Regions from separate parts of the Priestia sp. RMT2NF4 genome, predicted to be linked through region 1. Evidence: riboswitches for the same ligand, from Rfam matches in the RefSeq annotation. Region 1 holds a riboswitch; the other holds the start of a gene.
What was found. Region 1 has a riboswitch for FMN ahead of ACMX9J_RS12780 (ECF transporter S component). Riboswitches for the same ligand answer to the same signal wherever they lie in the genome.

Region 1 (15,623 bases):
CTATCAGATTACAAAGGCAAAGGAGTTTTTTTGAATTTTTGGGGAACATGGTGCAAGCCCTGTAAACAAGAGATGCCGGCGATGGAAAAGCAGTATGCAGCATATAAAAAGCAAGGCGTTGAAATTTTAGCTGTTAACGTTGCAGAAACGAATATAGCGGTAGAGCAGTTTGCTAAACAGTATGGGCTATCTTTTCCAATTTTGATGGATAAAGATTCACAAGTGTTGGGTGCGTACGGGATAGATCCTCTTCCGACTACGTTTTTAATTGATAAAAACGGAAAGATTGTAGACAGCTTTATTGGCGGATTAGAAGAATCTAAAATAAAAGAATATATGGAAGAAATTAAACCATAGGGAGTGTTGACAATGAAACACGTAAAATGTGAATGTGGACACGTTAACCCGCATGGTACGATTTTGTGTGAAGCCTGTGGTAAACCAATTGCAGAAGAAACAACTGAAAAATTAGTAGATATGCGTTATGAAGGAAGCGCAAGGCGATCGCAAACGTACAATAAAACAGTTATCGATAAAATATGGAATTTTTTCTCTTCTGTAAAGGTAGGCATTTGGATCATTATTGTGACGCTTGTTGCGTCTGCAGTCGGAACCATTTATCCTCAAGAAGCTTACATACCTCCTAATGTGACAGCAGGTGAGTATTATCAAAAGGAATATGGATGGACAGGAGAGCTTTATTATAAGTTAGGTTTTCATCATCTCTATGAATCGTGGTGGTACTTGCTTTTAATTGCTGCTTTAGGAATGTCGTTAGTCATTTGCAGTTTAGATCGAGTAGTGCCTTTGTACCGAGCTCTAAAAAAGCAGAGTGTAACAAAACATCCAAACTTCTTAAAGAGACAGCGTTTATACAGCACTTCATCATCGTGGACGGATCAAGATTATGAACATGTAAAAAGCATGCTGAAAAAAAGAAGATACTCTATTCGCGAAGAAAAGGGCAATCTGCTGGCTGAAAAAGGACGCTTCTCAAGATGGGGTCCATACGTTAATCATATCGGTCTCATTATCTTTTTACTAGGCGCTATGCTTAGATTTGTACCAGGTATGTATATAGATGAAGTTCTTTGGATCCGTGAAGGTGAAACAAAAGTTATTCCTGGGACGAACGGAGAGTATTTTTTGAAAAACCATCGTTTTACTGTGGAAACGTATGATAAAGATAGCGAAAGCGCCGTGTTTCAAGAAGCAATTGATCGTGCAGGGAATAATAAAGTAGCCAAAAAATATGAAGCGGATGTTAGTCTGTATAAGCGCGAAGGAAAGCTTATACCGGGAGCAGATCCAAAGCTAAAGAAAATAAAAGATTCAGAGATTCGTGTGAATCAGCCGCTTAAGTTTGAAGGATATGCCATGTACCAAGTGGACTTCAAGTTAAATGAGTTTAGCTCTATGTCTTTCCATTTAACAGATAAAAATGCAAATAAAAACGTTGGTTCACTTACAGTAGATTTACATAATCCAAAAGCAACATATGATTTAAAAAACGGATATAAAGTCAAGCTCATGAGCTACTTTCCAGACTTTTTCTTTGATGATGAAGGAAACCCAAATACAAAAACAAGAGTGCCTAACAACCCGGCTTTTGTATTTAAAATGATTACGCCTCAGCATAAAAAAGGCGAAGTTGCTTTTGTTGGAATTAGAGAGAACTTGGAACCGCTAGGAAATAACGATTATAAAATGACCTTTGCTGGTGTGGAAACGAAAAATGTAACGGGATTAACCGTTCGCAGAGACTATACGCTTTGGTTTTTAGGGATTGGCGGAGCCATCTTTATGATTGGTGTGATTCAAGGGATGTATTGGAATCATCGCCGCATGTGGATTCAAAAAGTCAATAATGAGATATGGTTGGCCGCACATACAAATAAAAACTGGTATGGTCTTAAAAAAGAATTAAATGGTTTATTAGAATCCACATCCCTCACACAGCTGAAGGACCAAAATGATAAAGAAACAAAATAGGAGGAAAAAGCATGGATTACGCGAGTATAAGTAGTAATTTACTGTATGTGGCGTTTATTGCTTATTTAGTTGCAACCTTTTTTTTCGGAGGAGCTATTCGAGATAAGCGAGCAGCTCAAAAGAAAACAAAGTGGGCAACGTTTGGGATTGCGGTTACCATCATCGGTTTTGTTGCACAGATTGGCTATTTCATTACAAGATGGATTGCATCAGGCCACGCTCCTGTTAGTAATTTATTTGAATTTACGACGTTTTTTGGCATGATGCTTGTTGGCGCATTTATTGTTATTTACTTTATTTATCGTCTTAGCATGCTTGGACTTTTTGCCTTGCCGGTGGCTCTTTTAATCATTGCTTATGCAAGCATGTTTCCAACTGAAATTACGCCGCTGATACCAGCTCTCCAGACGAATTGGCTGCATATTCACGTTACAACCGCAGCTACGGGTGAAGCCGTGCTTTCCATTAGCTTTGTTGCAGGATTGATTTATTTAATCAAAACAATTGATCAATCCAAGCGAAATAAAAAAGCATTTTGGCTGGAATTCATCCTGTATACGCTTATTAGTACGCTTGGGTTTGTAGCGGTGACGCTGGCTTTTAATGCGGCTCACTACGAGTCATCATTTAATTGGGTTAATAAAAGTGGCGAACAAGAGCAAGTCGTATATCATATGGTTCCGCTAGTGGGGCCTCATCAAAGTGAGTGGACAGACGGGAACGACATAAAGCCGCTTGTTGATATGCCGGCTATTATCAATGCTAAAAAATTAAATACAGTTATTTGGTCGTTAGCCGGTGGGTTTGTCTTATATTGGCTGATTCGTCTTATTTTACGGAAGCGAATTGGAGCCGCACTGCAGCCGCTTGTGAAGCAGGTAAACAGCGACTTGCTTGATGAAGTAAGCTACAGAGCAGTGGCGATTGGATTTCCTATTTTTACATTAGGAGCACTTATTTTCGCTATGATTTGGGCTCAGATGGCCTGGACGCGCTTTTGGGGATGGGACCCCAAAGAGGTGTGGGCGCTGATCACCTTTTTATTTTATGCCGCTTTTCTTCATCTTCGGCTGTCTAAAGGATGGCACGGTGAAAAATCAGCTTGGCTGGCAGTTGGCGGATTTGCCATCATCATGTTCAACTTAGTGGCCGTGAACCTAGTTATTGCAGGTTTACATTCATATGCGTAACCTTTAAAAATAGAATAGAGGCTGAAATAAAGATATTTTAGTTGAAGAAGATCCGAACGATGAGTTGAGATTCTTGATGGAGAATCACATTTGTTCGGATTTTTTTATTTGCATGGTGAACGGAGGCTTCATATATGTAGTTGCTTCTAGCTCCTGTATTTTATTTGTCCATCTGTAGATTGGATGGATTTCGATATGTCTCAACCTCTTTTTTGAGGAAAAAAGCTATTTTTCATAAAGGTGTTCACGAATTGTCACATTGTTTGGGTAACATAAGTAGAACTCGCCGGTTTTTTTTTGTACACTAAGACTAGGAGGTTGAAAATACATGCAAAACGAACAAAGATTACTGCTAGTAGACGATGAAGATCGCATTAGACGATTGTTAAAAATGTACTTAGAAAAAGAAGGATACATCATTGAAGAAGCAGCCGACGGGCATGAAGCAATCGAAAAAGCGTTACACATAGATTATGATTTGATTGTATTAGATTTAATGATGCCTGGCATAGACGGTATTGAGGTCTGTAAACAAATTCGCGAGAAAAAAGCAACTCCTATTATCATGCTTACAGCTAAAGGTGAAGAAGTAAACAGGGTCCAAGGGTTTGAAGTAGGTACAGATGATTACATCGTTAAGCCGTTTAGCCCAAGAGAAGTGGTTCTTCGCGTAAAAGCACTGCTTCGACGTTCTTCTCAAGCAACGTTTATTCAGCCAGAAACGAGCGTGAAAAACCTCATTGTCTTTGATCACTTAACGATTGATAATGATGCACATCGCGTTACAGCAGAAGGAAAAGAAGTTAACTTAACTCCAAAAGAATATGAATTATTATGCTACCTTGCAAAAACGCCAGATAAAGTATACGACAGAGAGCAGCTGCTGCGTGAAGTGTGGCATTATGATTTCTTTGGAGATCTTCGTACGGTAGATACGCACGTCAAGCGTTTGCGTGAAAAGTTAAATCGCGTATCGTCACAAGCGGCGAAAATGATCGTAACCGTTTGGGGAGTAGGGTATAAATTTGAGGTTGAAAATAACTGATGTTTTGGAGAAGTGTAGTTGGTAAACTATGGTTTACTATCCTATTGCTCGTTACGCTTGTTTTATTTATTTTGACCATTTTACTGCTTCAGTTTTTTGAAAATTATCATGTTGTAGACGCAGAAAACCGTTTAACTAAAACGGCTGCTAAAATCTCTACCATTGTGCAGGAAACAGAGGATGAAAAGCTAGGACTATCCATTGCTCGTGAACTTGCAGATCAAGCAAGTGTAGTTATTGTTCAAGATAAAGATTTCTATTGGCATTCCACACATCCTGATAAAGAAAATAAGAAAGCTATTTCGGCCATTGTTAAACAAAACAATCAGCTAAATCAAGTGGTTGAAAAAGGTAAAGTAATACGGGAAAAAATGTACATGACCACAAAGAAAGACACGAGTGATGAGCCTTTAATGTTTGTTGTCGGTGTACCTTTAATGAAAGATAATAAACCGACAGGCGGCGTTTATCTGTATCAATCTCTTTCTGAAATTGAAGAGCCCGCTCAATATACGACTAAGTTCATTTTATTGGCTGCAGGTATTGCTATTATTTTAACTACTATCTTTGCTTTTTTCTTATCCACTCGAATTACAGCACCTCTTAGAAAAATGAGGCAGGCGGCATTTGAAGTAACAAAAGGGAACTTTGATACAAAAGTACCTATTTTAACTCACGATGAAATTGGGGAGTTAGCGATTGCTTTTAATCAAATGGGCAGGCAGTTAAAGTTTAATCTCAATGCGCTCAATCAGGAAAAAGAACAGCTTTCAAGTATTTTAAGCAGTATGGCAGACGGTGTTATTACGTTTAGTAGAGACGGATCGATTTTAATTACCAATCCCCCAGCGGAGCATTTTCTTCAGACTTGGTATTACGAGCAGGATGTGAACAACCAGCAGGTGCCTGAGCTTCCAGCAAACGTCGTGCATTTGTTTCAAACGGTAGTAGAGACTGAAACGGAGCGAAGTGCAGAGTTGAAAATTCAAGGGAAAACGTGGGTCATTTTAATGTCACCGCTCTATAATCAAACGAAAATCCGCGGTGCTGTAGCTGTACTGCGAGACATGTCTGAAGAGCGTAAACTTGATAAATCAAGAAAAGATTTTATTGCAAACGTGTCTCATGAATTGCGTACACCTATTTCTATGCTTCAAGGTTATAGTGAAGCTATTATTGACGATATTGCAAGTACGGATGAAGAAAAGAAAGAAATTGCACAGGTGATTTATGATGAATCACTCCGTATGGGCCGGCTTGTAAATGAACTTTTAGATTTAGCGCGAATGGAAGCGGGACATGTGCAGCTTCACTTAGAATCTGTAGCAATGGTTGAATTTACAGAACGTGTTTTGCGCAAGTTTCAAGGGTTAGCTAAAGAAAAACATATTAAACTGTCTCTTAATGGAAAAATAGAAGATGAATTTGAAGCGATGATTGATTCAGACCGTATGGAACAAGTGCTGACAAACTTAATTGATAATGCCATTCGTCATACGGATGACTACGGAGAAGTAAAGCTGCATCTTGATAAAAGTCAATCCGAAATCCATCTTTCTGTTCAAGATACAGGAGCAGGGATTCCAAAAGAAGATCTTCCGTTTGTATTTGAGCGATTTTATAAAGCTGATAAAGCCAGAACGAGAGGAAAGTCAGGAACTGGTCTTGGGCTTGCGATCGCTAAAAATATCGTGGAGGCACATCAAGGGATTATTGCAGTTGAAAGTGAATTAAATGAAGGAACAACTTTCTTTATCAAACTGCCAAAGTAAACACATGCTAAATAACAGTTTGTCTTCGGCTGAAATAATAAGAATAGCAAAGAGATGTGATTCATTGGAGAATCACATCTCTTTATTTTTTCTATAAACAAGTCTAAAAGAGAAGGAATTGGCATATAGTATGTTTTGTGTGCAATGATCTACATAGGAGGTTCTTTCTTCATGATTGACGTGTTAAGAAGAATATTGGTTGTATTAGTGATGGGATTGTGTATAGGTCTTTTATTTTTGGGCGGGCAAATGGTAAAGGCAGAAGAGAAGCAGTGGGAGTGGCCGGTTGAAGGAGTCTTAACTGATATATTTGGTTCTCGTCACGCCAAACACTTTGGAATCGATATAGCAGCACCTGTTGGTACACAGGTGTATGCTGTTGCAAAAGGAGTGGTGAGCCGCTCTTATTATTCAAATACATACGGGCAAGTTGTTTTTATCAAACAAACGAATGGATACGAAACGGTCTATGCTCATCTAGAGAAACGACTTGTTGCAGAAGGAAATTCTGTATCCGCAGGTCAAAACATTGGATGGGTTGGCAATACAGGACGATCTTCAGGTGCACATTTGCATTTTGAAGTTCATCAAGGAAGTTGGAATCCGGATAAAACCAATGCGGTAAACCCACTCGCCAAATTGGACAAGCAAAAACTATCGGCATACGTAAAAAACGATTTAGCTGCCACGGTTTTTCAGCAGTTACATCAGGCTTCTGATAACTGTATTCTTATCCATCAAGGAGATACATTATCTGAACTTGCGGCCAAATATGAAGTCGATGTGGAGCAGCTAAGAAAGTGGAATCATTTAAAGAACACCGCTTTAAATGCAGGACAAGTGTTAAAAATAAGTCCATAAAAAAAGAGCCGCTAAGGCTCTTTTTTCAATGTCACAACTCAATGCGCTGTATGGTCACAATTTCGCTTGTTTGTTTTAATGAAGTGATGACAGAATCATCTAAAAGTTTATCAAACGTGAGCATCATAATGGCTTCTCCGCCTTTTTGCTTACGGCCCACTTGCATGGTAGCAATGTTAATACGTAAATCTCCAAGTACTTTCCCTACATTTCCAATAACTCCGGGCTGATCACTGTGACGGATATAAAGAAGATGTCCTTCCGGATAAAAATCAATATCAAACGAATCAATATTAACAATTCGAGGTCCATATCCTGCTATATAAGTGCCCGTAATGGTAAATGTACGCTGTTCGCCTGTTACTGTAACGTCAATTATATTAGAATATCCTTGCGTATCTTCCGATGTTTTTTCACCAAATGTAATTCCTCGTTCTTTGGCAATCATAGAAGCATTGACTTCGTTAACAGGTGAGTCAATACGATGGGTTAAAAAGCCTGATAACAAGCTCCGTGTAATATAAGTGGTTTCTAAATCCGTCACTGTACCTCCGTAGGAGATCGAGATATGCTGAACGGGTTCTCGCATGCATTGAGATAAAATAGCTCCCATTTGTTTAGTAAGGCTCGTAAACGGCTGAATTTTTTCAAAAACTTCTTTAGAAAGCGTTGGTAAATTAATGGATGAACTTACAGGATTACCTTCTAGAAAACGCAGAACGTCATGTGCCACGTCTTCAGCAACGTTAAGCTGGGCTTCTTTTGTAGAAGCTCCTAAATGGGGAGTTGTAATAACTTGATCAAAATGTAACAAAGGGTTATCAATCGGCGGTTCAACTTCAAATACGTCAATAGCTGCACCTTGAACATGGCCAATTTCTAAATAATGAACTAAGGCTTTTTCATCAATGATCCCGCCGCGTGCGCAGTTTAATAAAAATACACCCTTCTTTGTTTTGGCTAATGTTTCATGATTGAGCAATCCCTTGGTTTCTTTCGTAAGCGGAGTGTGTACGGTAATTACATCCGCTGCTGCTAGTAATTCATCCAGGGATAATAGTTCTACGCCTAGCTTTTCAGCTCGGGAAGAGGTTAAAAAAGGATCGTAAACGTGAACGCTCATATTGAAGGCTTTTGCGCGTTTAGCAAGCTCTGAGCCAATTCGTCCAAATCCGATAATGCCCAGGTGTTTGCGATTAAGCTCTGTTCCAACAAATGCTGAGCGGTTCCATTCGCGCGCTTTGACTGAAGCATTTCCTTGGGGGATATGCCGAAACAAGCTAGCCATCATAGCAAATGTATGTTCCGCCGTTGAAATGGTATTTCCGTTCGGCGCGTTAATAACGACAACCCCTCGTTTGGTTGAGGCTTCAATATCAATATTATCGACACCTACTCCAGCGCGAGCAACAATTTTTAAATTCGGCATTTTTGCCAGCAAATCCTCTGTAACCGTCGTAGCACTCCGTACTAAAAGCGCATCGTACGTATGCAAATCATTCTCAACTTCTTCAACTTTTTTTCGCGTAAGATTCACATGAGGAGCTTCAAGTAGTGGAGCAAGACCTTCATTGCTAATTGAATCAGCTACTAATACGTTATACATGACGTGAACATCTCCCTTGGATTTTACTATCATCAAATATTTGATAATTTACCATGTTAAAAAAATTCTGTCAATTATATTTTTTAAACTTTACAATTAGTTATCAAATACACAATTGTAAACGTAAAATTGAAACTATAAATATGTCATAATGCTGTTGGTTATGCACTTATTTCCTTATTTTACATATAAAACAGTAATGAAGTTTATAAAAGACATCAATTTAATAGGAATTAAAAAACTTCTTTATTTACTTTTAATTCGAGATAACATATAATAAATTCATAATTAAATATTGGTCTATCTTCGGGGCAGGGTGAAATTCCCGACCGGCGGTAAAAAAACAAATTGTTTTGAGCCCGCGAGCTTATATGTAATACATACGAGCAGATTTGGTGAAATTCCAAAGCCGACAGTACAGTCTGGATGGGAGAAGGTGGAGGTTCAGCGTTCAAAACCTAATGTGATGAACGTTTATTAAATATGCCTGCCATGTCTCCTCTCAACGAATCATTTGTTGGGAGGTTTTTGCGTGGGGATATGAAGTTGAACCTTTCTTCTTTGAAGAGTGGATCACAAAGAAGGAGAGAGGCAAGATGCAACAAAGTAAGAAAACTCAAAAGCTGGTTATACTAGGAATGTTAAGCAGTATTGCTTACATTTTAATGATGATTAATTTTCCGATTCCTGGATTACCTCCGTTTTTAACAATTGATTTTAGCGAAATTCCTGCACTCGTAGCAGCACTTGTATTTGGACCTATGGCTGCTGTTATAGTAGAAGGAATAAAAAATTTATTGAATTATTTAATTCAAGGAAGTGCTACAGGGGTTCCGGTTGGTCAAGTGGCGAACTTTGTAGCTGGTTTACTGTTCATTCTTCCTGTATCATATATGTTCCGTCGATTTAAAACAGCCAAAGGCGTAACGATAGGTTTGGTTACGGGTACGGTTGTAATGACGGTACTCATGGCTGTCTTAAATTATTATGTCTTTTTACCGGCGTATACAATCTTCTTACAATCGCCAGAAATGTCTAGTGAACAAGCGCGTCAATATATCGTTGCAGGTATTTTGCCGTTTAACTTAATAAAAGGAGCAGCAACAGGGGTTATTTTTGTCTTATTGTTTTCAAAAATGAAGCAATGGATCACGCGCCGCGTTGCTGTTTAATTCAATCGCTCTCCCGGGGAGAGCGATTTTTATATATAAAAAAACCTGCAGCATGTACTATACTACAGGTTTGTTCAATACTTATTCGAATTTATTAGCATCGCCTTCGAATTTTTCATCCGCTACGCGAATTGAATCCGTAGGGCAGCCTTCCATTGCATCCATCATATCATCTTCTAGATCTTCTGGAATTTCTACTACACCTTGGTTATCATCTAATGTTACGAATGCAATACCTTCATCATCATAATCATAAATGTCTGGTGCTGCTGCTCCGCAAGCGCCGCATGCGATGCAAGTATCTTTATCAACAATTGTATATTTTGGCATAACAAGACCTCCTGTAAAGTGTTCGAAAATTTCTTATTATATAATCTCTTCGCGAATCAAGAGTGAAATTTCTCCTTATTCATTGTAAAATGATTTATAAAACTTTTCAATAGAAAAGTCACTGAGAATGCTTATCAAATCAAGGTTTCTTCACTTATCCAAACGTTTTGATACATAAAGGAAAGAGCTAAAAAGCCTTTATCTCACATGCTATTGGTCACTTTTGGTACAATGAATGAGAAAGGAAGTTGACACCTTTGAATTATATTCAAGTTAGCATTTTATTTTGTATAAAACAGTTAAAAGGTGAGCGAACCGCCTATGGTATTTATCATTTATTAACAGGTAAAAAGTCAGCGCAAACAATTCAAGACGGAAAAATTTTTGGAATCTCTTTTCTTTTTCAGTCATTTCTTTACTTAGATAAACGGTCTTTTGAAACCTGCGTTGCATATTTAAAAGAACAGCAGTATATCGAAGAAACTGAAAATCAAAAGTATGTGATGACAGATAAGGGACGAACACGCCTTGAAGATGAACTGACGGCTCGGCCCTTTCATCCAGCTTTAGACGGATGGAAATTCGCAAGCAGTACTCAATTATTTTTAGCAAGAATCACTTTGTTCATTCAGACCTTATCCAACCTACAGTATTTTCAAAAAGGGTTTTTACCCATTTCCAAAAATCCTGAGGTCATTCAATGGGTCAAAACGTATATTATGTCTCAAAAGCAAACGCGTCAAGAGTTAGCCGCCGAGCTATTCAAAGAGCTCCGAACGTGCTTGAAAGATTGTAGGGAACGGGATGCGTCTCTTTTTGTTTTGCAACTGACTGGATACGAAAGAGTAGGCTTTACAAAAAATCAGTTAGCATATCAATATGAACTCGATGAGCATTATGTGCATATTCAACTTTTAGGGGTTATTCATCATATCATTGAAAAAGTGAGTCAAAATAATGAAAGCTTTCATGTACTTTCTTCTTTTTTGCATGATCTATATTTAGAATTGCCTTTGACAAGCTCGACGTTAAAAACGTATAGCTGGCTTCAAAAAGGAAAGACGCTTGAAGAAATTGCTTATATAAGGCGTTTAAAAGAAAGTACAATTGAAGATCATATTGCAGAATTAGCTCTGTTTGTTCCATCTTTTTCAATCGATGCATACGTATCGCCTAAGCAGCAGGAAGAAATTATCTCGGCTTTTGAAAGTTTGCGTACAAATAAATTAAAGGCGATAAAGGAAGAAGTAAAAGACGACGTTACCTATTTTCAGATTCGTCTCGTATTAGCAAAACATTTTACCTGATACTAAAAAAAGTGGTGTTTGATGTGAAGATAGAACAACTTCTACAGAAACAATTTGGCTATAGCCAATTTCGACTAGGACAAAAAGAGATTATTCAAGATATTTTAACAGGTCATAATGTGTTAGCGGTTCTTCCTACAGGAACAGGGAAATCATTGTGCTATCAGCTCCCCGCTTATGTGTTGAACCGACCGGTGCTGATTGTATCTCCTTTAATTTCACTGATGGAAGATCAAGTTCAACAACTAAAGGCAAGTGGAGAAAAGCGAGTTATTGCCTTAAATAGTTTCCTACAACAAGAAGAAAAAAGACGGGCGCTAAAAGATTTAGCTTTTTATCGTTTTATTTATGCATCTCCTGAAATTTTGCAAAACGCTGTTGTGGTAGAAGCATTAAAACAGGCAAAGGTAGGCCTTTTCGTTGTGGACGAGGCGCACTGTATTTCTCAGTGGGGACATGATTTCCGTTTGGATTATCTTCAGTTAGGAGATATATGGAAGGAACTTGGCAGTCCGCTATGTCTGGCACTAACAGGAACTGCGACTAGGGAAGTAGTGGAAGATATTAAGCGCTACTTATCGCTGCCTGCTGTCAACGAGCACATCTATTCCATGAATCGAAGTAATATTGCGATGAAAGTTGATTTTGTTGCAAGTATTGAAGAGAAAAAAGAGAAGTTGCTGATGTACGTTAGTGAACTGCAAAGTCCAGGAATTATCTATTGTTCCAGCCGATCTTGGACAGAAGCATTAACACAGCTTCTAAAGGAAAATGGGATACAGCGAGTGCAGTATTACCATGGGGGAATGGAACCGAGTGAAAGAATGCTTGTTCAACAGCAATTTTTAGAAAATCAGCTGGATATCATTTGCTGCACAAGTGCATTTGGAATGGGGGTTAATAAATCGAATGTTCGCTTTGTTATTCATTTTCATACACCTACGCAGCTAGAAGCATACGTACAGGAAATTGGAAGAAGTGGACGCGATCAGCAAAACAGTATTGCGATTTTGCTTTATGCTGAAGGAGACGATGATTTTGCTCATTCTTTACTTGAAATTGAGCTTCCTTCTTCAGATATCATCTTATACTGCCTGTCGTATTTACGAAATCATGATCAGGCCATTCCTTTAAAACAAGTAGAGTCTCATTTTCTTTATACAGTGGGTATTCAAGAAACACATTGGCGATTTATTCGTTATTATTTGTACAGAGAAAATGTAGTGGAAAATGAACATGTTGAACCTAGGAAAATCCCTGAATCGCTGCATGAAACGATTGTTGCAGCTGTAAATAAACGTCTTCGAAACAAACATGACAAGTACCGTGCGATGAAGGAGTTTATTGAGGCAAAAGAATGCCGTCGTCAGGTGCTGCTTGGCTATTTCAATGAGCTGGGAAAATCAGAGCTTCAGAATTGTTGCGATTGCTGCGGATTGGATTTAGAAGCCTATAAAAAAACAAATGGTGAGCAAGAGCAATGGACATTTCAAGGCTGGGAATTAGAATTAGCTCGTTTGCTTCGTCAAGGAGAGATATAATGGCAAAGTCACAGCAAGAGCTTATTTCATCCATGACGGATGCAGAGCTGGTTAAAAATTTATATGTAACGCAGCTGCTCATCTGCTTTATTGCTTTAGGCATCGGTTTTTTCACATTTGATTCGTGGCATTCCTTTTTACAGTTTTTTGAGCTGGATTGGGCTTCTATTTTATTGTACGGGGGAGGTACAGCTCTCTTGGTAGTAGGAGGAGATATGCTTCTAATGAAGTGTGTACCCGAGCATTTATATGATGACGGAGGTATTAATGAACGTTTATTTGCTAATCGTTCCATTCCTCATCTAGCCCTTATTTGCCTAATCGTTGCATGTTCAGAAGAAATATTATTTCGAGGGGTTATACAAGTTCAGTTCGGCCTTTTTTGGGCGAGTATCGTATTTGCACTCGTTCACATTCGATATTTAAAAAAGTGGTTTCTTTTTATTTCGGTTGTGGTTTTAAGCTTTTTAATAGGGTTGCTGTTTTGGTGGACTGAAAATTTGTATGTCACGATTTTCACTCATTTTCTCATTGATTTTTTATTAGGCCTGCAGATACGAAAGTCAAAAGGGAAATCTGTACAGCCAGAAGAACTCATGCAGTAAAGGTTAAGGAAACAGCCATTATTTTCAGTGTTATCCACATAATCTTTTATATTCACTCATATGTTGTACTAGCATACGAGGGGGTGGAATGTTGGAAAACAAGTTGATAGACTTTGAAAGCGATGAAACACTTCAATATATATTAGCGAGCGTTATCAAAAGAAAAGAGACGGTTAATAAGCTGAAAGCTAAAGAGAAAAGATGGAAGCTTTTGTTTTTAGCCAGCTTAACGGCTGTTATTAGCTACTTTTTTTTCATATTTCAAAGCGGTTTTTTTACGACGTTTAGCGAATTTTTCTCATTTTTGTTAGGTAACATAGGGCATTTGATGTTTCTATTGCTCACCGTCTCCCTTTATTTTTATACTGTACAGCTGCAGAAAAAAAGCGAGAAAGCGGAAAAGACTTTTCAAGACTTGCGCTGTGAGATTATTAAAAGAAGCAAAGAGCTATGGGCGACGCCTGAAACATGGGAGAACCGAAAAGAAACGTTCCGCTGGATGCAGTCCACTTATGGAATTAATTTATATCATGAAAATAAATAGAATCGCATGAAAAAGCCTCTTTTTACATAGAAGTTTAGTGAAGGGGGTTTTTTTGTGAGAGATTGGTTTAACTTGCTGGCTGCGTGGTTATGCAGTTATTATATCAGCAGTTTAACGGCTGTAGGCTCAAAAGCTTCGTTAACCTATTTACTTATTCAAATGATTTTACATCCGTTAGATGTGTTTGGTATTATAATCTTATTTTTCACGGCTCTTTTTTGTCTGTCGGCGGCAGTTCGTAAAGTGTTTCTGCAAAGTCGGTTGTTTCTAAAAGGCTATAAGGTAAAATGGCATGAATATCTTGTTTCATGTCTATGTGTGATAGGAGTTTTATCGTTAAGTACAGTTGCGCTTTATCAAGTAGTAGGTTTGTTAACAATTGCGACAATTTATGCCCTTTCTTCTTTAACAGAAACACACCGTGTATAAAATGAAAAGAAGGAGAATATATGGTTATTTCTTTAATTATTTTAGCGTTAGGCATAGGCCTGCTGATTTTTATGTTTTCGGAAGCCCATCGTACATATGTAGAAGAAAGAACGATTCATTTATCAACATTTCCCGGAAATCAGCAGCCTTTACGCCTGTTTTTTATATCGGATGTACATAAGCGAACAGTTTCGTCGAAGCTGTTGGAAAAAATACCTGGTGAAGTAGATTTTGTGATCATAGGCGGTGACTTACTAGAAGGAGGAGTACCTTTATTGCGTGCTCGTCAAAATATTCAAAAGCTTAAAACGCTTGGACCGGTCTATTTTGTATGGGGAAATAATGATTACGAAGTAAGTCAAGTGCAATTGAAGCAGATGCTTAAGGATGAGGGAGTTATTACCCTTAAAAACGAGCATGTCTCTGCAGTTTCTAAACATGGTACTACATGCCATTTTGCGGGAGTAGATGATTTATCCGAAGGTGAGATGGATCTAAAGCGAGCTGTTTCTTCCATTGAACCTGACCAGCTTACCATTCTTCTAAGCCACAATCCTGATGTTATCTATTATGTAGATGAAGAATCAAAAGTAGATTTAATTTTGAGCGGACATACACACGGAGGACAGATACGCTTATTTAATTTTGGTATGTATGAATTAGGAGGGCTGAAAGAGAAAAGACAGATTCCTCTTTTTGTTAGTAATGGATATGGTACAACCTCCCTGCCTCTCCGTTTACAAGCTAGAGCACAAACGCATTATATCACTTTAAAAAGGAAAGAATAGCCTTGAACAAACTCTTTACATAGCATATACAAATTTTACACACAGGATAACTTATCCTATAATTCAATTAATAGAAACAGTTCACGAAGAGTAGTTGGAGGTTACGTATGGCTCACGAAGGGAAGTATAATATTAAAGCCATCTCAAATATGGTCGGGATCCAGCCGGGAACTTTGCGTGCATGGGAACGACGCTATCAAATTTTAAATCCTGTCCGCAATGAATCGGGGCATCGGTTATATACAGAGGAAGATTTGCGGAAATTAAAATGGCTCACGGAAAAAGTGAGCGGAGGTTTTACGATTAGTCAAGCGGTTTCGTTATTAGAAACGGAAAGTAGTACAGTAGGAGCGTTTGAAGAAGAAGGAGAAGTAGATTCCCCTCAGAAAATTAGGGATGAGCTGTTAACGATGCTTCTATCTTTTGAAGAAGGAAAAGCAC
Region 2 (15,623 bases), on a different contig from region 1:
AACGCCCATGATTGATTTTAAGTTTACAGTTTTACCGTTGAATTCTAAGTTGATGTCAGAATCAAATTTGCTTGCTGCTTGTACTAAAGTTGTTGCTGGACGTGCGTGAATTCCTGAGTCTGCTGTTACTGTAAATGTTTTTTGTGCCATGTTAAATCAATCTCCTTTTTACTTTGAAATGTTAATAATATTTGCTTCTTGTTGAGAAACTTGGCCCTGCTTTAAGATATCAATTTTTTCATCAGCTTGTAAATTCGTGAAAATGATCGGCGTAATCGTCGATGGCGCATTTTCTTTTACAAAGTCTAAATCAATTTTCAATAGAGGCTGTCCTTTTTTCACTTCATCGCCTTGGGCAACTAAAGCTTCAAAACCTTCGCCTTTTAAATTAACTGTATCAATACCAACGTGAATTAAAATTTCACGTCCAGTCGTTGATTCAATACCTAAAGCATGTTTCGTCGGGAATAAGTTTACTATTTTTCCGTCCACTGGTGCAACTACTGTGCCTGTTTTCGGAATAATCGCAAAACCGTCACCCATTAATTTTTGTGAAAATACCTGATCTGGTACTTCCGATAAAGGTACCAATTCTCCCTCAATCGGTGAAACAATATCATTACCATTATCGCTTCCTACTTCAGATGTTGCAACAGGTTTTTCAATTGTTTTTGTCTCTTCTTTTGTGACAACCGGTGTTTTGCCATTCATAATGTCTTGAATTTGACCTTTTAACGTGTCAGATTTCGGACCGAAAATAGCTTGAATATTGTTACCAACTTCAAGAACACCAGCTGCTCCAAGTTTTTTCAAACGGTTTTTATCAACGTTACCCACATCATCTACTGAAACACGTAAACGCGTAATACAAGCATCTAAATGTGTAATGTTTTCTTTACCGCCAAGTGCAGCCAAAATATTTGTCGGAAGCTCTGCTGCTTCTACTTTTACATCTTCTTCTCCCTCTTCTTTATCTTCACGACCCGGTGTTTTTAAGTTAAATTTACGGATTGCAAAGCGGAAACCGAAGTAGTAGATAACTGCTAGAACTAAACCTACTGGAATAACTAGCCACCATGCTGTGCGGTTTTGCATAACTCCAAATAGAACGTAATCGATAACCCCACCTGAGAATGTCATACCGATTTTAACATTTAATAATTGCATAACCATAAACGACAAACCAGCAAATACTGCGTGAATCGCAAATAATACTGGTGCTACGAATAAGAACGAGAACTCAAGCGGCTCTGTAATACCCGTTAAGAAAGAAGTTAAAGCAGCTGAACCCATGATACCAGCTACATATTTTTTGTTTTCAGGACGAGCTTCGTGATAAATCGCAAGAGCTGCTGCTGGCAATCCGAACATCATGAACGGGAATTTACCAACTTGGAATGTTCCTGCTGTTAAAGGCACGCCATCTGCTAATTGAGCAAAGAAAATCTTTTGGTCACCGTGAATATGTTGACCTGCTTTATTGACATAATCACCAAACTCAAACCAGAACGGAGAGTAGAAGATGTGATGAAGTCCAAATGGAATTAATGAACGTTCAATTAATCCAAATACAAACGCTGATAAAGTTGGGTTTGCATCAATCATGTTGGTAGAGAAAGCATTTAATCCGCTTTGAATTGGCGGCCAAATGAAAATCATAATAACACCTAAAAGAATTGAAAATACCCCAGTAATAATTGGTACAAATCGTTTTCCTGCAAAGAACCCTAAGTAAGATGGTAATTCAATATTGAAATAACGATTATACATGGATGAAGCTAAAATACCTACTATGATACCCCCGAATACACCCGTAGCTAACGTAGGAATTCCTAAGATGCTAGTGTAAGCTGGATTAGCACCCATTTTGTCAGGATCTAGTTGTCCTGTAGCAACTAAGATTGTGCTCATCGTTTTGTTCATAATTAAGTAACCTACGATTGCAGCAATACCTGCTACACCGTCACCACCGGCTAAACCAACGGCAACACCAACGGCAAACAATAGCGATAAGTTGTCAAATACGATTTGACCCGCCTGCGACAAAACATTTGAAACTAATTGAACCCAGTCTGCACCAAGTGCCGGTACTGCATCCAACAATGTAGGGTTTTGAAGCGCTGTCCCTACTCCAAGTAAAATCCCTGCTGCCGGTAAAATCGCAACCGGTAGCATAAGCGCTTTTCCGACTTTTTGTAATACTCCAAAAAGTTTTTTAAACATGGCGCTTACCTCCTTTTATATATTTAGTGTGCAACAAGCTATTTATTTGATACGTGAATCATTAACGCGCTTTCATAAAACGCTTTCTTTAACTAGAAAACTCATTACATTTCCCGGTGTTATGAGGCGAAGTCTTCAATGATTGCGCTTTCTTATAACAAAAAAAGGCATGAGGAAAAAGAAACGACAAATGGATATACTCATCCAATTACACATCGCTTCATTTCTCACTCATGCCTGATCGTATCAGTAACACGTATTGAAATGATTTTATAAATCCGTTTTTGTTATAAGTCGCTGCAGATGCATCGTTAAGTAAACTGCTTCTGCTTCATACACAGGTAAATGTAACGCTTGCTGCATTACTTTTATCACTTTCCAAGACACATTGTAACACAGAGGATATTCTTCTTTCAATAGCAAAGCAATTTTTTTTGGCTCTTCTATTTTTTCTCCTGTTTTTACTCGATCAATGGCAAAATGCAAATGACGAATCAATCTCATATAGTGTACAGATTCTTTGTCTACCTGCAGATGAAGCGATTCTTCAATCACATTAATAATCGTTTGAATAAGCTGCGAGTCTTGATTCACTTCTAACAGGTTTTTTTCGGTCAGCGCACTATGGATATGAAGCGCGATAAAACCAATCTCTCCTACCGGAAGCTGCACGCCTATTTTACGACTAATGATCTCTACCACTTCAGATGCGATTGTATATTCCTCTGGATATAAGGCTTTTGTTTCAAGTAAAAATGGATTTTTAAGACCCATCCCCTGCTGAAAACGTTTTATCGCAAAGGCGATATGATCTGTCAATGAAATGTGTATATGCTCATTCAAAGGGATATTAACGCGTTTTTGAATATGCGTTACAATATCATTCATCATTTCAATTACATCTTCATCCACCTGAGCTAAAAGCTGCTTGTACTGTTCTTGCTCTTCTTCACTCTTTAGCAAAAACATTTTTTCCACAGCTTTTGCATCGATTTCATCGCCTTTTTTCTTGTTGAACCCTATTCCTTTCCCAATTAGCACAACTTCATCATAGGTAAGGTGTTTAGCAATTAATACATTATTATTAAGTACCTTTTCTACAAAAAAGGACTCTTTCACGAATCCTTCACTCCCCTGTTTCGGCTTTCTATTATTTGCTTTCCTATCTTACAAATAATACGCATAACCGTCAATTCATTTTTCTTTGTTTCAAATATTATTGAACTAAACTATTTGAGTTACGTATTATCTTAGTAGTTCTTCGCTGGAAACGCAACGTCTTTTTTACTCGTCCCATAACAATTTTTCATAATAAAATATTGAAGCATAACGCTCAGAATGAATATACCCGCTTGTAAAAGCGTAAAAAGAACAAGTGAAGTGGTAATAGATACCAGTAAAATCCCATAGTGAATTAGTAAAATATCTACTATACGCAGCCCCGCTATAATGATCCCAGCTCCAATAAAAAATTCTTTGACTACACTCCAAACGAGGAGAATCGTAACAATACAAACATAAATCATCGTTGCATTTACGGAATCATGAGTAACCGACGCAAACCATCCCGTATAAAACCAATTATTATGAAAGTATGCTAACAGCAGAAACATAATAGTAGAAGTAATGGCGAGCATTCCCAGAAAAAATGTAGCGTAATGCACAAATGTCATATACCGTTCTGTTAGCCATACATACCAAATCTTTGAAATGCTAAAGCCTATAGTCATTAAAACGCCTGTATAAATTGTTTTCCACCAGTGATGTGTATAAATATCCCAATGTAAAAATAATTCTTCAATCCCCATAAACATAGCCGAAATGATTAAAATATAGCGAAATTTTAATTGATAAGCAGCTACCACCATAGCCATGATTGGAAAAGCAAACGTTTGAGAAGTTAAGGACCCAAACAAATTATCAAAATATTCATTGGTCATAAAATCAGGATCGTACTCGTAACTTTCAAACAACACAAATACAACATACTCTAGTACATAAGCCATTCCAATGATAAAAAAAAGCAAAACGACTAGCTTTTTATCTTTTTTACGTATGAATACTGTAAGCAAAACGGCTGTGCTGATAATAATCAATGCAAAAAAAGCAGTATAATGAGGCATAGACGTCTCCCTTTTACGACCTAATTATTACTTAGAGTAAGACGTTTTAGCTAAATTATACATAGCTAGCTTCTATTCAAAAGAGATTGAGACATACTACATCAATCCAATCTAAAGGCGAACAAATCGGATACATGAGATAGTATGGATCGCTTGCTGCACTGCAGGTGATTTCCCTGCAAGGCTTCGCTTTCCCTACAGGAGCCTTCGCCCTGCTCTCCACTCAACAGTTAGAAGCCTACATACAGGAAACCTATGTTGTAATGTAACCCTAACCATGAAAAAATCCGAACGATTCATCGTTCGGATCTTCTTTCAACTACCATACTTTTGTTTCAGCCTCTTTTAACTCTTTATCTTACAAAAACTGGAATGCCCTCTATTATCCTTCAATCATTTTTGAAAGGTTGGCCATTTCGATAGCTGATGCTGCAGCTTCCCATCCTTTGTTTCCTGCTTTTGTTCCTGCACGTTCAATTGCCTGCTCAATTGTTTCAGTTGTTAATACACCAAAGATAATTGGTACGCCTGTTTGTAAGCTTTGAGATGCAACGCCTTTTGCTACTTCATTACATACAAAATCAAAGTGTGGAGTAGCTCCTCGAATAACCGTTCCTAGCGTAATAACCGCGTCATATTTTTTAGATTCAGCTAATTTTTTAGCGATTAATGGAATTTCATAAGCGCCCGGTACCCAAGCCACGTCTACATCTTCATCAGCTACGCCGTGACGTTTAAGCGCATCTTCTGCTCCACTAAGTAAACGCCCTGTAATAAATTCATTAAAACGCCCTACCACGATTCCGATTTTTAATCCTGTGCCAACTAAATTTCCTTCATATAAATGATTCATCTCTTGTTCCTCCTGCTAGTAGTAATATATAGTTATTTACATTTCTTTTCATGAATTAGCTTCATTTGTTATAACGAAAAAAAGTGTAAACTTATAAATGTAATAAATGACCTAGTTTTTTAGCTTTGGTATCTAAGTATTTTTTATTGGCATCCACTGCCGGCATTTGAAGAGGCACTCTCTCTACCACTTCAAGGTCGTAGCCTTTTAGCCCAGTAATTTTGCGAGGATTGTTCGTTAAAAGCTTCATTTGTTTGACTCCAAGGTCCTTTAAGATTTGAGCACCGATTCCATACTCTCGTAAATCCGCAGCAAACCCGAGTTTTTCATTCGCTTCTACGGTATCGTATCCTTCTTCCTGCAGCTTATATGCTCTTAGCTTATTTAATAAGCCAATACCTCTGCCCTCTTGACGCATATACAGCAGAATGCCGCGTCCTTCTTCTTCAATTTGCGTAAGAGCTGCGTGAAGCTGAGGACCGCAGTCACAGCGCTCAGAGCCAAACACATCTCCAGTCAAGCACTCGGAGTGAACCCGCACGAGAACGGGGCTATTATGATCAATATCACCCTTGATAAGAGCCACATGTTCTTTATTATCAAGTTTATTTGTATATCCTACAGCCTTAAAATCACCAAATGCCGTAGGTAAGCTTACTTCTACTTCACGGCTAATCAGCTGGTCATGTTTGCGGCGGTAGGCAATCAAATCTTTTATTGTAATCATTTTTAAATCAAATTGCTCTGCAATCTTTGTTAAATCCGGTACGCGTGCCATTGTTCCATCTTCATTCATAATTTCACAAATAACACCCGCAGGCTTTCCTCCTGCTAACACGGCTAAATCAACAGCGGCCTCTGTATGACCCGCACGCTGCAGAACGCCCCCGTCTTTTGCAATCAACGGAAAAATGTGTCCTGGTCGTTGAAAATCACTTGCTACCGTTGCTTCATTTACAAGAGCCATAACGGTAGCAGAACGTTCGTACGCACTGATACCTGTTGTACTTGAAATATGATCAATACTTACTGTAAATGCTGTTCCATGTACATCCGTATTGTTCACTACCATTGGGTGAAGATTCAATTTATGCGCAATTTCTTCATTAACAGGTGTACAAATTAATCCTCTTCCATGAGTAGCCATAAAGTTAATAACCTCAGGCGTCGTTTTTTCGGCTAATGCAATAAAATCTCCTTCATTTTCTCGATCTTCATCGTCGCATACAATAACCACTTTTCCCTTTTTTAACTCTTCAATGGCTTCTTCTACTTTATGAAACATCTCTTTCACCTCACTGTTAATTTGTAAAACCATGCTGCTGCAATAAATCCTTCATATTACCTGACCGATTCGAGGCGCCAGGAGTTGACTTGTTAGCCATCATCTGATGCATATATTTAGCTAACATATCGCATTCAATATTCACCTTGTCTCCTCGCTGTTTGTCTCCCACGACTGTGTGAAGTACCGTATGAGGAATAAGAGAAATAGTAAATGATTGGTTGCTGACATCAAAAATAGTAAGACTTGTTCCGTCTACAGAAACAGATCCTTTTAACATCATAAATTCACGAAGTTCAGGATCCACTTGAATTTCATAATAAAAGGCATTTCCTTTACGTGTTTTGCTTACAATGGTTCCAATTCCATCAACGTGTCCGCTGACGAAATGCCCTCCAAACCGGCCATTTGCAGCCATCGCCCGTTCTAAGTTAACACGTGATCCAACGGTTAGAAGCTGCAGGGTACTTGCTTTAATCGTCTCCGGCATGACGTCGACCGTAAATTCATTTTGAGAGTAAGCCGTTACGGTTAAACAAACGCCGTTAACTGAAATACTGTCCCCTAAGTTCACATCTTCTAACACGGTCTTCGCATCAATCGTAAGAACAATTGCTTCTGTAGCCTTTTGAATCCGTTTTATTTTTCCAATTTCTTCAATAATACCTGTGAACATTTTCTTCACCTGCTTTGGCGCTATTCCAACTTCTTATGCCGTTTTGAAATAGCAGCTGCTTTTTTTTCATATTTATCTTTCCCCCAACCACTGAAAATAAAAAAGCCCCTTGAACAAATGTCCAAGGGGTCGGCTGAGCTGAATCAGTTTTATCTATGCAAAATTCCGCTAATTGTATACGAAATAAACAGTTATATTTTGTGTACAAAAACAAGGGTAGCTTTAAAAAAGACAAACCTGTCCCTTATTCATACAACACAAAAAAACAACTGTGCTTCCTGATCCTTCTCCCATCCAGACTTTTACTGTCGGCTCTAGATTTTAACTAGATCCACCGCTAACATACATCGTACGAAAACGGGTCACGGGCTTAAAAGCATATGCTTTATCACCGCCGGTTGGGACTTACACCCGACCCCGAAGGATAATATATTCGACTGCTAGAGTCTTATTTGTTTTACATTATAGCAAAGTAAAATCGACTTGTCACATCATTTAACTTCGTTTTTTCATATCTGCTCTGCAAAATCCAGCTTTTAGCTTATTTTTTCTTTTTTAATACATAGCATCCATACAAAAGCTAGTCCAATATAGCCAAATATCGGATACAAAAACTCAAGAAGCTGAGCATATCCAAATTGCCCGATAATAAAGCATGCCAAGATAATAAACGCAAAAGCTTGTTTGTCATTCAGGGGAAGAAATGATTGAAGCTGTTTAGCGATTCCAAATACATTTCCAATCAATGTAGTAAAAATCTCACCTAACACAACTACCGTAAATAAAACATTCACCCACGCTGAGATATTTTTAACAACGGCACTCATAGGAATATCAAGTTGAAATGAATAAGGCAAATTGGAAAGGGCAAGATGAGTAGAAACAAGCATAAACGTAAGTACACATCCTCCTATTACGGCCCCTTTTTTGATCACGCTCTTATCTTTCACGGAGCTTCCTAATGGAACTAAAACGGCCTGAGCCAAAGCTAGATTTAGGGAAATATATAAAAAGGGACTAACCGCCCACTTCCACTGTGTGACGAGCGTTAAGTCTGGCTTCGTTTGAATCAGTGAGAAATAGCTGACATTTGGCACAAAGATGATAAAAGCAAATGAAAGCATCATCGGCACAACAAGAGAATTAACCATTAAAATACCGTTAATTCCTCTTGCGATAAATATATAAGTTAAAACAATTGTACAAATCATCCCAACAGGAGGCCACAGCCCGAACTGTTCTTTTCCTATTGCCCCCGTACTCGCTAGCATGACTGAAGTTACTCCAAATAAAATGACGATCATTACACCGTTTACCGCTTTTCCAAGTACATCACCAAATAAATATGTATTAAGCTGCTGATAAGAAGAAGCCCCAATTGCGTGCGAAAGCAGCATCATTTTCGAACCTAGCCAAATAAAAAACAAGCCGCTGACCAAAATTCCAACCATTCCAAGTTCCCCGTACTGTGTAAAAAATTGAACAATTTCCTTGCCTGTTGCAAAACCGGCTCCTACAACGGTGCCTACATACGTAGCAGCAACCTGCAGCGTGAGTTTCCACCTTTTCATGCCCATCACCCTTCTACCCTTCATAGTTCACTATATGTAGAAACGGTTAAAAAAAGACGAGCCTTTTATATGTAAATCCTCGCCTCACCCGGTGCTGTTCATTTTTCGTTTTTTTATTTCCTTCTTGTTTTTTTCATGAAAACCCTTTATCCCTTAACATAACGGCAGTTTTCAAACAAAATATACGGATATTTTCCCTTTAGCTTTTAAATTTTCCTCAATATTTGCTGGAAATTCACAATTTACTGTTGTATAATTTCTAAAAATCAGATAAATTATTAAATAAGTATTCTTTCTATTTAAAAAAATATGTTTCAATTATATACAATTGATTCTTATCATGAGAGGTGGAGGGACTGGCCCTTTGAAACCTCAGCAACCAGTCGTTAGAGACATGGTGCTAAATCCAGCAAGCAATTAATTTATTGCTTGGAAGATAAGAAGGCGAAAAAAGTCTTCTTCTTAAGAAGACTTTTTCTATTTTATCGGCATATTGCATAAAACGAATCACTCGTGAAATAGAAGCGGAACAATTTAAGGAGGTTTTGACATGGGGTTACTTGAAGATTTAAAGTCTAAAATTTTAATTGGGGATGGTGCCACTGGTACCCTCCTTTACTCACACGGTATTGACAGCTGTTTTGAAGAACTAAACATCACCAAACCAGAAGAGGTTTCTCGTATTCACAGAGCCTATGTAGAAGCTGGTGCAAACGTTATTCAAACAAATACGTACGCTGCTAATTATCAAAAACTTGCCCGTTATGGATTAGAAGATTCAGTCAAAGACATCAATGTTGCTGGTGTAAAATTAGCGAAACAAGCTGCAAACGATCAGGCTTACGTGGTTGGTACACTCGGCGGAATTCGTTCTTTCCAAAAAAATGCTATTAGCTTAGAAGAGGTTAAGCGAAGCATTCGTGAACAAATGTTTTGGCTTTTAAATGAAGGCGTGGATGGCCTTTTATTTGAAACATACTATGATTTCGAAGAATTAAAGACCGTTCTTACACTAGCAAGAAAAGAAACGGATAAGCCTATTATTACCCACGTTTCCCTGCATGATATTGGCGTACTGCAAGATGGGCGTCCTTTAGCAGATGCATTAAAAGAATTAGAAGACTTGGGAGCAGATGTTGTCGGGCTAAACTGCCGTTTAGGTCCTTATCATATGATTCAGTCTCTTGAAGAAGTACCGCTTCCTGATCGTGCTTTCTTATCTGCTTACCCTAATGCCAGCCTTCCGGCGTATGTGGAAGGCAAGCTGGAATATGAAACGAATGAAGACTACTTTGTAGAAAGCGCGCGTTTATTCCGCGAACAAGGGGTTCGCTTAATTGGAGGATGCTGCGGTACAACACCAGCTCACGTACGCGCCATGTCGTCTGCCTTAAAAGACCTGCCTCCGATTACAAGCAAAGTCGTTAAAATGAGACCAGCCGTTACGGTTCAAGAGCGTGAGCAGCAGGATAAACCTCATATGCACGAAATTGTGAAGAAGCGCCGCTCCGTTATCGTCGAGCTGGATCCGCCTAAACAGCTTGGTCCGACGAAATTTTTAGAAGGCGCAAAAGCACTTGATAAAGTCGGCGTAGATGCTATTACATTAGCTGATAATTCTCTTGCCTCACCTCGCATCAGCAACTTGGCAATGGCAACACTGATGCAACAAGAAACAAAAGCACGACCGCTTATTCATATTACCTGTCGCGACCGAAATTTAATTGGACTTCAATCTCATTTAATGGGACTTCATACGCTAGGAATGAATCAAGTGCTTGCAATTACCGGTGATCCGTCAAAAGTTGGCGATTTCCCTGGCGCCACTTCGGTCTATGATTTATCTTCATTTGACTTGATTAGTTTAATCGCTCAGTTTAATGAAGGACTATCTTATTCCGGCAAACCGCTTGGTCAAAAAACCAATTTTTCCATTGCAGCTGCCTTTAACCCAAACGTGCGTCACTTAGACCGAGCCGTTCAGCGCTTGGAAAAGAAAATCGACTGCGGGGCTCACTATTTCATTACTCAGCCTCTCTATTCAACTAAGCAAATTGAAGAGGTATATGAAGCAACCAAACATTTAACAACACCGGTATACATCGGGATCATGCCGTTAACAAGCGCAAGAAATGCTCGATTTATTCACCATGAAGTACCTGGAATTAAATTATCAGAAGATATTCTAGAACGTATGGACGCAACGGGAAATGACCGGATTCGCGGTGAAGTCGAAGGCCTTGCGATTGCAAAAAACTTAATTGATACAGCATATGAGCTATTTGACGGTATTTACTTAATTACGCCGTTTATGCGCTATGAAATGACCGAAATTCTAACACGCTATATTCATGACAAGCAACTCGTTACATCAGAAAGGAAGATATAAATGAGCTCACTTATCGAACAACAACTAAAGAAGCGAATACTCGTCATCGATGGAGCAATGGGAACGATGATTCAAGATGCTGATTTAACCGCTGAAGATTTTGGCGGCGAAGAATATGAAGGCTGCAACGAATATTTGACCCGAACAGCGCCTCATGTGATTCAGCGCATTCATGAAGAGTACTTTGCAGCGGGTGCTGACATCATTGAAACCAATACGTTTGGCTCAACATCTACCGTACTTGATGAATACGATTTAGGCCACTTGGCGTATGAATTGAATATCGAAGCTGTGAAGCTTGCTTGTGCAGCCCGTGATAAATATTCAACTCCCGAATGGCCTAGGTTCGTAGCTGGAGCTATCGGCCCTACCACTAAAACTCTCTCTGTTACGGGAGGTATTACATTCCCTGAGTTAGTAGAATCGTACGAAGAGCAAGCTCGGGGTTTGTTAGACGGCGGCGTCGACTTACTTCTAGTCGAAACCTGTCAAGACATGCTGAACGTAAAAGCTGCGTTTTTAGGCATTACAGCGGCGTTTGAAAAACTGAAAATAGAAGTTCCAATTATGATTTCAGGAACGATTGAGCCAATGGGAACAACTCTCGCTGGTCAAGATATCGAATCTTTTTACTTATCACTGGAACACATGAAGCCTCTTTCAGTCGGACTTAACTGCGCGACAGGTCCTGAATTTATGACGGATCATATTCGCTCTCTTTCAGACCTAGCCACTTCAGCTGTTAGCTGTTATCCAAACGCTGGACTTCCGGATGAAGAAGGCAATTATCATGAGTCCCCTGAGCTGCTGGCTCAAAAAATTAAAGGATTTGCTGATAAAGGCTGGCTGAACTTTGTAGGCGGATGCTGTGGTACAACGCCTGCTCATATTAAAGCACTTGCTGAAGCGGTAAAAGAGGTTGCTCCTCGTTCGCTTGATCGCTCCGAGCATAATCATGCTGTAACCGGTATTGAACCGCTTGTATATGACGATTCTATGCGCCCTCTTTTTGTGGGAGAACGTACGAATGTAATCGGTTCTCGCAAGTTCAAGCGTCTGATTGCGGAAGGGAAAATTGAAGAAGCATCTGAAATTGCGCGTGCTCAAGTTAAAAATGGTGCTCACGTTATTGATATTTGCTTAGCAGATCCAGACCGTGAAGAAATGGAAGACATGGAGGAATTTATTCAAGAAGTTGTAAAAAAAGTGAAGGTTCCTCTTGTAATCGATTCAACTGACGAGAAAGTTATTGAAAAAGCTTTAACGTACTCGCAAGGTAAGGTCATTATCAACTCCATTAACTTAGAAGATGGTGAAGAGCGTTTTGATGCAATCTTGCCGCTAGTAAAAAAATTCGGTGCAGCTCTGGTTGTCGGTACAATCGATGAAACAGGCATGGCCGTTACTGCAGAAAGAAAAGTAGAGATTGCTAAACGCTCACATGATTTGCTTGTTGAGAAACATGGCTTTAATCCAAAAGATATTATTTTTGACCCTCTTGTGTTTCCTGTAGGGACTGGTGATGAACAATATATTGGTTCTGCTGAAGAAACAGTTAAGGGAATTAAAATGATTAAAGAAGCCCTGCCTGATTGCCTGACCATTCTTGGCGTAAGTAACGTGTCATTCGGTCTTCCTCCAGTCGGACGTGAAGTACTAAATGCGGTTTACCTTTATCACTGTACGCAGGCTGGACTCGATTATGCCATTGTTAATACAGAAAAATTAGAGCGCTATGCTTCTATTCCAGAAGCTGAAATTGAGCTTGCTAATGCGTTATTATTTAACACAACTGATGAAACGCTAAGCACGTTTACGGACTTTTATCGTGATAAAAAGAAAGAAGCAAAAGTAGAAATTTCTACGTTAACACTTGAAGAACGATTGGCAATGTATATTGTCGAAGGTACAAAAGAAGGATTGCTTCCTGATTTAGAACAGGCTTTAGCTCAATATGATGATCCGTTAGATATTATTAACGGACCGCTTATGAAGGGGATGGCGGAAGTCGGACGTTTGTTTAATGACAACCAGCTGATTGTAGCAGAAGTGCTTCAAAGTGCGGAAGTTATGAAAGCATCCGTTGCCTTTTTAGAACCTCATATGGAAGCAACTGAAAATGATTCTGGAAAAGGAAAAGTGATTCTTGCAACGGTTAAAGGCGACGTGCACGATATCGGTAAAAACTTAGTAGACATCATTTTAAGCAACAATGGTTTTAAAGTCATTGATTTAGGAATTAAAGTAACGCCGCAGCAGCTGATTGAAGCAGTAAAAGACGAAAAGCCAGACATCATTGGCCTGTCAGGTCTTTTAGTAAAATCAGCTCAGCAAATGGTTTTAACTGCACAAGATTTAACGCAATCAAGCATTGATGTTCCAATTATGGTAGGAGGCGCTGCCCTTTCCCGTAAATTTACTGACTTTAAAATTGCCCCGGAATATGAAGGTGCCGTCCTCTACGCCAAAGATGCGATGGACGGATTAGCGTTAGCAAATAAGCTGCAGAACAAAGAAGAAGTTATTCAGCTTTTAGCAGATTTAAAAACGCGTCAAGAAAAGAAAGTAACGGTTCGAGAACGCCAGCCTCAAACCGCTCAAGCAGCTACGGCTGTTTTAGAAAGATCCGCCATTTCAACGGATGTTCCTGTTTTTGTACCGGCTGATTTAAAGCGCCACGTTGTCAAACACTACGATTTGGCACAGGTTCTTCCGTATATTAACTGGCAGATGCTTTTAGGCCATCACTTAGGACTAAAAGGAAAAGTGAATAAGCTGCTTGCTGAAAAAGACGAGCGTGCTGTTCAATTAAAAGAAACCGTTGATGACCTTCTCGAACTGGCACTAAAAGAAAACTTAATTAAACCAGCGGTTATTTATCAGTTCTTCCCTGCTCAAGCAGACGGAAATGATTTAATTATTTATGATCCTGCTGATGAAAAAACAGAAATTGAACGCTTTACCTTCCCTCGACAAGCAAAAGGACAGTTCCTGTGCTTATCTGATTTTGCAAAGCCTAAAGAAAAAGAGATGGACTATGTATGTTTCTTCTCTGTAACAGCAGGAACAGGCATTCGCGAACGCGCGGCGAAATTCAAAGAAAACGGCGAGTTTTTAAAAAGTCACGTGTTCCAAGCTCTTGCGCTTGAACTAGCTGAAGGATTAGCAGAACGTGTTCATCAGCAAATTCGTGACCGCTGGGGATTCCCCGATTCGCCTGACTTTACAATGGCGGAGCGTTTTTCAGCCAAATACCAAGGTCAGCGTTTTTCATTCGGATATCCCGCATGTCCAGACCTTGAAGACCAAGCAAAACTGTTTAAATTAATTAAACCTGAAGACATCGGCATTCAGTTAACAGACGGTTTCATGATGGAACCAGAAGCTTCTGTTACAGCCCTTGTTTTTGCACATCCTGAAGCGAAATATTTTAACGTATTGTAAAACATGGCTGCGGTCTTTTAGACCGCGGCTGTTTTTTTACAGTGAACAAACCTAAAAAAAAGGCTGCGACAAATGGATTTTAGTTGAAGAAAGATCCGAACGGAGTTAATTCTTAATTGAGAATCAACTCCGTTCGGATTGTTTTCATTATGATGGTGAACTAGATTTCATGTAGCTGTTTCTAGCTGTTGATTAGAGGGGAAGGCGAAGACTCCTGCGAAAAAAAGTGATGTAGTTATGTCTTAATCTCTTTGAATTCACCGCCGGTTTGAGCTTTTTTTATGAGTTTCTTGGGAAACACTGATAGAATAAGGAATGTAATAAATTTGTAACACTCTTATCAAGGTAATTTTTTTAGGGAAAGGAATTTTCAAGAGATGATTAAATTATTTGTAAGCGACTTAGATGGAACTCTTTTACACGAAGAAAAATACGTAGAACAGCATAATGCAGACGCACTTAGTGAACTTCAGCGCCAAGGAGTAGAGGTTTGTCTTGCTTCTGGACGAATGGATACGGAAATTTTAAAGGTTTCTACTGATATTAATAATACATTTCATCGCATTAGCCAAAACGGAGGATTTGTGTGGACCAAAGAAAATCAAGAACTTCATGGAAAAGTGTTTGAAGATGATTTAGCGGTTCAACTTTATAAAAAAACGATAGATCCTAACCGTATTACGCTTGTCTGTTCAAACGACACGAATTATGTAGAGCAGCGAAATGAAATTATTGAAGCAATTGAAACTCACATGTTTTTCCCTATCGAAGAACAAATTGAAATGACAAATTCATTTGGTCAGGCTCTTTCTCCATCTAAAATCACGGTTCTTGGAGATCATGATGAAATGGTAGCTCTGCAAAAAGAAGTGAACGAAGAGTTTGGTGATTATATTGATACATATATTTCTGCCAAGCAGTGTTTAGATATTATGCCTAAACATATCAGCAAAGGAAATGCCATTGAAATTTTATTAAATCATCTTCAGCTAAAACCAGAGGAAATTGCATGTGTAGGGGATTCATTTAATGATATTCCTATGTTTCAATTAACACCGA

Region 2: linked by a shared signal. The riboswitch ahead of ribE (riboflavin synthase) and the one ahead of ACMX9J_RS12780 (ECF transporter S component) in region 1 are both predicted to bind FMN.

What each region holds. Positions count from the first base shown of each region.
Region 1 is NZ_JBLQZO010000002.1:701,874-717,496, reverse strand. It holds gene resA (thiol-disulfide oxidoreductase ResA) at 1-357, shown strand, start outside; gene ACMX9J_RS12810 (cytochrome c biogenesis protein ResB) at 370-1,992, shown strand; gene ccsB (c-type cytochrome biogenesis protein CcsB) at 2,004-3,182, shown strand; gene ACMX9J_RS12800 (response regulator transcription factor) at 3,511-4,227, shown strand; gene ACMX9J_RS12795 (ATP-binding protein) at 4,227-5,999, shown strand; gene ACMX9J_RS12790 (peptidoglycan DD-metalloendopeptidase family protein) at 6,171-6,860, shown strand; gene serA (phosphoglycerate dehydrogenase) at 6,892-8,466, opposite strand; FMN riboswitch at 8,765-8,908, shown strand; gene ACMX9J_RS12780 (ECF transporter S component) at 9,063-9,638, shown strand; gene ACMX9J_RS12775 (ferredoxin) at 9,720-9,968, opposite strand; gene ACMX9J_RS12770 (helix-turn-helix domain-containing protein) at 10,226-11,275, shown strand; gene ACMX9J_RS12765 (RecQ family ATP-dependent DNA helicase) at 11,299-12,816, shown strand; gene ACMX9J_RS12760 (CPBP family intramembrane glutamic endopeptidase) at 12,816-13,421, shown strand; gene ACMX9J_RS12755 (DUF2663 family protein) at 13,510-13,965, shown strand; gene ACMX9J_RS12750 (hypothetical protein) at 14,020-14,394, shown strand; gene ACMX9J_RS12745 (metallophosphoesterase) at 14,415-15,182, shown strand; gene ACMX9J_RS12740 (MerR family transcriptional regulator) at 15,290-15,623, shown strand, end outside.
Region 2 is NZ_JBLQZO010000003.1:694,093-709,715, reverse strand. It holds gene ACMX9J_RS17025 (phosphocarrier protein HPr) at 1-150, opposite strand, end outside; gene ptsG (glucose-specific PTS transporter subunit IIBC) at 169-2,223, opposite strand; gene glcT (glucose PTS transporter transcription antiterminator GlcT) at 2,494-3,342, opposite strand; gene ACMX9J_RS17010 (hypothetical protein) at 3,474-4,346, opposite strand; gene ribE (6,7-dimethyl-8-ribityllumazine synthase) at 4,729-5,199, opposite strand; gene ACMX9J_RS17000 (bifunctional 3,4-dihydroxy-2-butanone-4-phosphate synthase/GTP cyclohydrolase II) at 5,291-6,484, opposite strand; gene ribE (riboflavin synthase) at 6,501-7,160, opposite strand; FMN riboswitch at 7,439-7,589, opposite strand; gene ACMX9J_RS16990 (amino acid/polyamine transporter II) at 7,697-8,731, opposite strand; SAM riboswitch class I at 9,064-9,174, shown strand; gene ACMX9J_RS16985 (bifunctional homocysteine S-methyltransferase/methylenetetrahydrofolate reductase) at 9,282-11,120, shown strand; gene metH (methionine synthase) at 11,121-14,564, shown strand; gene ACMX9J_RS16975 (HAD family hydrolase) at 14,942-15,623, shown strand, end outside.